DNA from 2 places in the Brooklawnia propionicigenes genome. Region 1 is predicted to be linked to the other one. Evidence: predicted binding sites of a transcription regulator. Region 1 holds the regulator's gene; the other holds the start of a gene.
What was found. Region 1 encodes HrcA, which represses chaperone genes, less so after heat shock. Its sites were predicted from a motif close to TTGGCACTCGNNNNNNNCGAGTGCCAA; they were not measured.
Positions count from the first base shown of each region.

Region 1 (3,748 bases):
CTTTCACGGGAACCCGGCTTGACCGACCGGCAATTGACGGTGCTGATCAACGGCGCCGGTGTGGGTGGCACCGATTACCTGGTCATGATCAATATGTACACGTCGCCGGCGGTGTTCAAGGTGCCGGACTCCACCGAGATCTCGCGCCGCGACCTCAAGTGGCACCGCCTCATCGACACCGCTCCGTGGGCCGAATCGGTCGGCAACTGCTGGCCGCCGGCCGATGGGGACGTGATTGAAGGCAGCTATACCGTAGAGCCGTGGTCGATCGCGGTCCTGGCAGCGGCGTCCGATCAATCGCCCGTTTTCGACTACCGGGGTTTCCCTGCTCGCCGCCGTCGGCGGTTGGACGCTGCCGCGCTGGCTGAATAGGCGGTGAGGAATGGTAGACACGCACGACGACATACTCGAACTGATGGTCGAGGTCGCCGATCGGGTGATCCGGCCCGGGTTCCGGGCGCTGAGTGGCAACGACATCGACGAGAAATCGCCGGGTGACTACGTCACCGTGGCCGATCGGGAATCCGAGAAGTTGCTGACCGCCGCGCTGCTGGCGCGCAATCCTGGCTGCCTGGTGGTGGGGGAGGAAGCCAGCTACGCCGATCCCTCGATTCGCGAGGGCCTGGGCGTGGCCGACCTCGCGTACACCGTCGACCCGGTCGATGGCACCGGCAACTTCGTCAAGGGATCGCCCGACTATGCCGTGATGATCGCCGAGATCCGTCGCAGCGAGGTGACGCGCTCGTGGATCTGGCAGCCCGAGGCGGGACGCGCCTATGTGGCCGAGCGCGGTGCGGGGGTGACCTGTAACGGTGAGCCGATGACCAGGGTCGAGGCACACCGCCCGGCGCGCGCCGGCGGAGCCAGCAGGGTCTGGCAGTGCTTCGATTCGGCGGACGGCTTCGCCGAGCCCGTCGGGTCGAATTTCTGCGCCGGGTTCGACTATCCGCAGCTGCTTCGCGGGGAGGCCGATTTCTTCGTCTACCGCAGGCCGATGCCGTGGGACCATCTGCCCGGCCTATTGATGGTGCGCGAGTTGGGCGGCGCGACCGTCCAGGTCGACGGCCGGGGCTACGGCCCGGGCAGCCAACGTGTTCAGGCGATCTGTGCGTCGACCGATGCCGGGCTGGCCGACGACGTGGCCGGACGCTGGGATCCGCCTGAGGCCCATTGACTGGCGTCCGCCGGCACGCGGGGTAAGCTTGGCACTCGGAATTGTGGAGTGCCAGCGACCAAGGAGGGGAGAACGATGGACGACCGGAAGCTGAGAGTGCTCGGCGCCATCGTCACCGATTACGTGGCCACCCGCGAGCCGGTCGGCTCGAAGGCCTTGGTAGAGCGTCACAGCCTGGATGTCTCCCCGGCGACCATCCGTAACGACATGGCGGTCCTGGAGGAGGAGGGCTATCTCGCCCAGCCACACACCAGCGCCGGGCGCGTCCCCACGGACAAGGGCTACCGGCTGTTCGTGGACCGGCTGGCGACCGTCAAGCCACTGTCGAGCGCCGAACGACGGGCGATCTCGAGTTTCCTGGCCGGGGCAGTCGATGTCGACGACATCGTCCATCGCACCGTCCGGCTGCTCGCCCAGCTCACCCGTCAGGTCGCGATCGTGCAGTACCCGGCATCCAGTTCTGCGACCGTGCGGCATGTCGAGGTGATCAGCCTGAGCAGCGATCGGGTGCTGGTGATTCTCATCGATTCCACCGCCCGCATCGACCAGCATCCGGTGACGCTGAGCGAGTACACCGAGGACGAACTCGAGACCTGGCGCGGCCGGCTCAATGCCGCCGTTGCGGGCCGTAAGCCCCAGCAAGCCGACGCCGCGCTCGCCGAGCTGGCCGCCGAACCGGAGTTCGATGAGGCCGGGCTCGGCCTGATCGTGGCAGCGCTGCGCACCATGTTGGCCTACGACCCGTCCAATGAGGTCGTGGTGGCGGGCATGCCCAATCTGATGCGCTACGGCGCGTCCTACCAGCAGGCGATCGGCCCGGTGGTGGATGCGCTCGAAGAGCAGGTGGTGCTGCTGCGTCTGTTGGGCGATGCGGTCGCCGAGCATCCTGGTGAGGTGACGGTGCGTATCGGCCAGGAGAATCCGTACGTCCCGTTGCACAGCACCTCGCTGGTGGCAAGCGAGTACGGTTCCGACGAGGTCTGGGCTTCGCTGGGCGTGGTCGGGCCGACGTCGATGGACTATTCCTCAACGATCTCCGCCGTGCGGGCCGTCGCCCGTTATGTCGGCAGATTCCTGGCAGAAGGATGAACGAGAACAACTGATGAGCAACCCTGATTACTACCAGGTACTGGGCGTGCCCCGGGATGCCAGTGCGGAGCAGATCAAGAAGGCTTACCGCAAGATGGCCATGAAGGTGCATCCCGATGTGGCCACCGATGCGGACGCCGAAGAGAAGTTCAAGCAGGTCAACGAGGCCTACGAGGTCTTGAGCGACCCCAACAAGCGGGCCGTCTTCGACCGGGGCGGTGACCCGATGGGTCACGGCGCCGCCGGTGGTGATCCGTTCTCGAGGATGGGTGGCTTCTCCGGCTTCAACGCCTACGCCGGCGGGCAGGGCTTCGACATCGGCGATCTGTTCGGCGCGATGTTCGGCCAGACCACCGCCAGCCGCGGGCCGAAGTCCCGCGTCCGGCGCGGCCAGGATCAACTCATTCGCACCAAGCTGACGCTGCCGGAGGCTGTCTTCGGGGTGACCAAGCCGGTCACCTTCGACACCTACGTGCTGTGTGATGCCTGCAACGGCTCCGGCTCGAAGGACAATCGCGAGCCCGTTACCTGCACCCGGTGCCAGGGACGCGGCGAGATCATCGTCTCGCAGCGCTCGATCCTCGGCGAGATCCGCACCTCGCAGCCCTGCCCGTCGTGCCAGGGCTTCGGGAACATCATTCCCGAACCCTGCCCCGAATGCTCCGGCCACGGCCGCATCTCCCAGCAGCGCACCATCAATGTCAAGATTCCCGGTGGTGTCGACACCGGCAACCGGGTTCACCTGTCCGGTCAGGGCGAGATCGGACCCGGTGCCGGGCCCGCCGGCGACCTCTACGTCGAGATCCAGGTGCTGCCGCACGATGTCTTCCGGCGTGACCACGACAATCTCGAAATGGTCGTCAGGTTGCCGATGGCGCTGGCCGCGCTGGGCACCCACATCGACATCGACACCCTGGAATCCGAGCTGCCCGACTGCCCCGAGGATCGCCGCAAGGTACACGTCGAGGTGCCGGCCGGAACCCAGTCGGGCACCCGCCTGGTCATGGCGGGCCACGGCGTGCCGAGCCTGCGGACCAACCGTCGCGGTGAGACCCCGCGCGGCGACCTGGGTGTCACCATGCTCGTCCAGACCCCGACGAAGCTGGACGCCGAGCAGCGCGAGCTGCTGGCCCAGCTGGCTCGGTTGCGCGGCGAGGCCGGTCCGGAGGTGCTGACCAAGCCGGAGGAGAAGGGCTTCTTCAACCGCCTCAAGGACGTCTTCAGCTGATGACCGACGCGCTCTACCTGGCCGATCTGGGTGCTGATCCGCGTCCCGGTGGCCTGGTGGAGCTTGGCGGCGATGAGGGACGCCACGCGGCGGTGGTCAAGCGCACCCGCGTCGGTGAGCAGCTGCTGGTGGCCGACGGAGCCGGACGGGCGATCCGCGGGCCGGTGATCGAGACCAGCAAGCAGGGGCTTGTGGTGCGCATCGACGAGGTGCTGATCGCCGCGCCGGGCAGGCACCGCTGGACGATCGTCCAAGCG
Region 1 covers NZ_AP028056.1:2,814,984-2,818,731, forward strand. The annotation lists gene QUE25_RS13010 (alpha-amylase family glycosyl hydrolase) at 1-372, shown strand, start outside; gene QUE25_RS13015 (inositol monophosphatase family protein) at 383-1,174, shown strand; gene hrcA (heat-inducible transcriptional repressor HrcA) at 1,250-2,263, shown strand; gene dnaJ (molecular chaperone DnaJ) at 2,277-3,491, shown strand; gene QUE25_RS13030 (16S rRNA (uracil(1498)-N(3))-methyltransferase) at 3,491-3,748, shown strand, end outside.

Region 2 (3,748 bases), 930 kb from region 1:
GGATCGCGACCGGCCAGCTGTGCTCGGACGGCAAGACCACGCCGGTCGGCCAGCCGGCAATCGGGGTATCGGACGCACCCGGTTCAGTCATCGAGAAGCCAGCAGCCCACGCGCTCGCCGAGCGAGACCGTGGGGCCCTTCTCGTCCAAGACGACCAGCGCGTCCGCGCTCACCAGGTCGCTCAGCCGTGGGTGTTCGGGATTGCCCAAGGGGACGACGACATTCTCGCCCTGCTGTTCACGCACGGCCCCCAGCCGCACCGTGACGACGCCTTCGCGTCCGTGCAGTTCGCCGCCGGTTAGGCAATTCACCGTTGCCTGGGTGACCACTGGGGCACCCATCAGCTTGCGGATCAACGGCCGCACGAAGAACTGATAGCCGATGTACGAGGCCACGGGCTCGTCGGGCAACAGCACCAGCGGGATCTCGTCCTCACCGACTACGGCGAAGCCGATGCGTCCGCCGGGTTCGAGAGCGACATCGGCGAGATCCATCAGGCCCATCGACGCCACCACCCGGCACAGCTGCGTCGATTCGGAAAGCTCGCCCGAGACCACCACGATGTCAGCGCGGATCAGCTGGTCACTGATCAGATCCTGCAGCTCACGGTCAGTACCGTTCGCATTGCCGACCCGCCACACCTGGGCACCGTCTGCCTTGATGGCCGCCGCCAGCAACGGCGACTCCACGTCCGCGCGCTGGGGATCGTCCGCGGCGACGCTGAGCACCACCACCCTCGGACGCGGTCGCGCCAGCACCCGGTCGATCCCGGCCAGGGCCAGCAGAGCGCTGCTCCGGGCGTCCAGGCGCTGTCCCGAACGCATGATCGGCACCCCCGCACGGGCCTCGGAGCCGGTCCAGCGGACATGATCGCCAGACTTCACCGGGCGCGTCACCGACAACGTGGTGCCGTTGAGCTCGGCGTCGGACTCGGCGATGACGGCATCGGCGCCGGCGGGCAACGGCTGGCCGGCGTGCACCGGGACCGCCGATCCGACCTTGAAGACCTTGTCGTCGTCACGCAGCCGCAGCTTGGCCCCGCCCGGCTCGTCGGCGCCCGACAGATCGTCGGCGCGCACCGCGAAACCTGCGACGGCCACCAGGTCATCATCGGGCAGGTTGTGGTCGGCGATGATGTCCTCACAGACCGCGGTCCCCCAGGCGTCCAGCAGGTACATGCCGAAGGCAGGCAGCGGGGTGATCAGCGACAACAGGTAGTCGCGTTCGTCGGCGACGCTGCGGCGTCCTCGCGCATCGGTGCCCGGAGGGTCGGGCAGCGTGGCGGCAGGCTCGGGCTCGACCGGCACACTGACTTCGATGGCTTCGCTGCGGCGTTTGAACAAGCGCATGGCCCTACGATAGGTGAATGCCCTCCCGACCGGACGCAGCCTCCCCCGTCCGTGACCGAATCCGCGCCGAGATCCGGCGGCAGCGAGCGGCCCGGCCTACCGAACAACAGCTGGCGGACGACCGTCTGCGCGACACCCGGGTGCTGGCGTTGGTGTCCGAACTGCTCGGTGATCAGGGACGCGATGCCATCGTGGCCTGCTATCTGTCGCGCAGTGGCGAACCGGGCACGGCGGACCTGGTCGCCGCGCTGGCCGATACGCATCGGGTGCTGGTGCCGAAGCTCACCACCTATGACAGAGGCCGGCCGCGGCGCGAACCGGACTGGACGTGGTTCGAGGGACCTGATCACCTTGTCGAGGGGGTATTGGGGATTCCCGATCCGGTCGGTCCGGGTCTGGGCTCGCGCGTGCTCGGCGAGGCGAAGATCGTGATCGCGGCGGCATTGTGCGCGGGCGGCGATGGTAGCCGGATGGGCACCGGGGGTGGCTGGTTCGACCGGGCGCTGGTGCACCGGCGTGCGGGGGTGCCGGTGATCGCGCTGCTCAACGATGACGAGATCCGAACCGTGCCGCAGGAGCCGCACGATCAGCCGGTCGATTGGCTTGTCACGCCGACGCGCACGATCCGAACCTCAGTTGCGCGGGCGGCCGATTAGCCCGGTTGCCACCGCAGATTCGCGGCAACCGGACAGCAACCACAACGGACACGGGAATGCTGCATCCGGTTCGAGGCGTTATCATTGGCAATCGGAGATGTCGAGTGCTAGCACCGTCAGGCACCCGTCCCCGAACGGACCACATCGAAAGCTGATCAGATGCCTACTTACCAGTACCGCTGCCAGGCCTGTCACAACGATCTCGAGGCCTTTCAGAAGTTCACTGATGACCCCTTGACGATCTGCCCGGATTGCGGCGGGTCGCTGCGCAAGGTCTTCAACGCGGTCGGCATCGTCTTCAAGGGTTCCGGCTTCTACGCCACGGATTCGCGCAAGGCATCCAGCGTCGCGTCCCCGGCCTCCAGCAACAGCCCGACCCCGGTCGCGGCCGAGTCGAGCACCTCGTCGGCCGCCGCGGCCTCGTCCTCGAGCGGCTCTACGGCCAAGGATTCAGCGGCCGCCTGAGGCCCGGAGTTCCGGTAGCTGCGAGCCGACGCCCGACGCCCCCGGGCCTCTCGCTCTAATCCCCGGCACCTCCGCTTTTCCGACCTGACACCGGTACTCCGGGCTGACTCAACCCCGGTACCGGCTCGACTCAAGCACTCCTGTAGTTCTCGAACCGGCACGCCTGAGCACTGGATTCACCTCTGGTGAGTTCCGTCCCCCAACTCGGGTTCACCGAGTTGTCCACAGCGGGCAGAAATCTTGACCGATTTCGTGCCCGCTTACCAATCCTTGGGATATGAATCCCACTGAACTGCTCACCCGCCTGACGCGGTTCGCCAAGTGGCACCGCCGCGGGTTGGGTGTCCTGGCAGCGACGATCTGCCTTTTCGCGAGCCTGTCCGCGCTCGCCCCCGCGCGGCCGGAGTCCAGCCCGGTTGTGGTCGCGGCTCGCGCGCTATCGGCCGGCAGCACGCTGGCCGAAGCTGATCTTCAGGTGATCCAGCTTCCGATGGAGTTGATGCCCGACCAGGCACTCCACGATCCCGCCGAGGCGATCGGACGAATACTGACCGGCAGTCTCACGCGGGGCAGCGTTGTGACCAGCGCGAACATGCTGAACGGACGCGAAACCAGCAGCGGCGATGAACGGCTGGTCCCGTTCCGGGTACCGGATGCTGCCACAGTGGCGCTCTTGCAGGTGGGCGACCGTATCACCGTGGTGGGCTCCACGATGGACGGCGGCGTGGTCGATCTCGCCACCGATGTGCGGGTCGCCGCCCTGCCGGTGTCACAGAGCAGCGGCCTGGGTGGTGGCGAATCCGGTGGGCTGGTCGTGGTTGCTGCGAACGCCGAGACCGCCGCGCGGTTGGCGGCTGCGTCCAGCCAGATGCGGATGGCCATCGTCATGCAGTGATGCCCCGGACGAGGCGTCGCCGCCCGATCGGGCGCAGGCCGGAATATGGCCATCGTCATGCAGATGCCATGGATGAGGCGTCGCCGCACGATCGGGTGCGGGCCGGAGCGTCGACTCCCTCGGCCCACGCCGAGGGGCCGATTTCTGCTCGCCGCGAACATCAAAGACCTTGAGACAACGCATTCGTGTGGTTAGGCATACCTATAGTTATTGGCGTCCAAAGCAACAGGTGACGCCGCCCCGGCGGCGCGAATCCCACTCCAAGAGGTATCTATGCAGGGCTTCAAAGATTTCATCATGCGAGGCAATCTCATCGAGTTGGCTGTCGCATTCATCATGGGCGCTGCCTTCAACAGCGTCGTTCAGTCGTTCACCAATATCGT
Region 2 covers NZ_AP028056.1:1,880,313-1,884,060, reverse strand. The annotation lists gene QUE25_RS08555 (GNAT family N-acetyltransferase) at 1-4, opposite strand, end outside; gene QUE25_RS08550 (molybdopterin molybdotransferase MoeA) at 84-1,349, opposite strand; gene QUE25_RS08545 (5-formyltetrahydrofolate cyclo-ligase) at 1,367-2,005, shown strand; gene QUE25_RS08540 (FmdB family zinc ribbon protein) at 2,165-2,470, shown strand; gene QUE25_RS08535 (SAF domain-containing protein) at 2,748-3,365, shown strand; gene mscL (large conductance mechanosensitive channel protein MscL) at 3,639-3,748, shown strand, end outside.
Region 2: QUE25_RS08540 (FmdB family zinc ribbon protein) is a predicted target of HrcA. The motif match lies at 2,090-2,116, and genes of this name have one in related genera.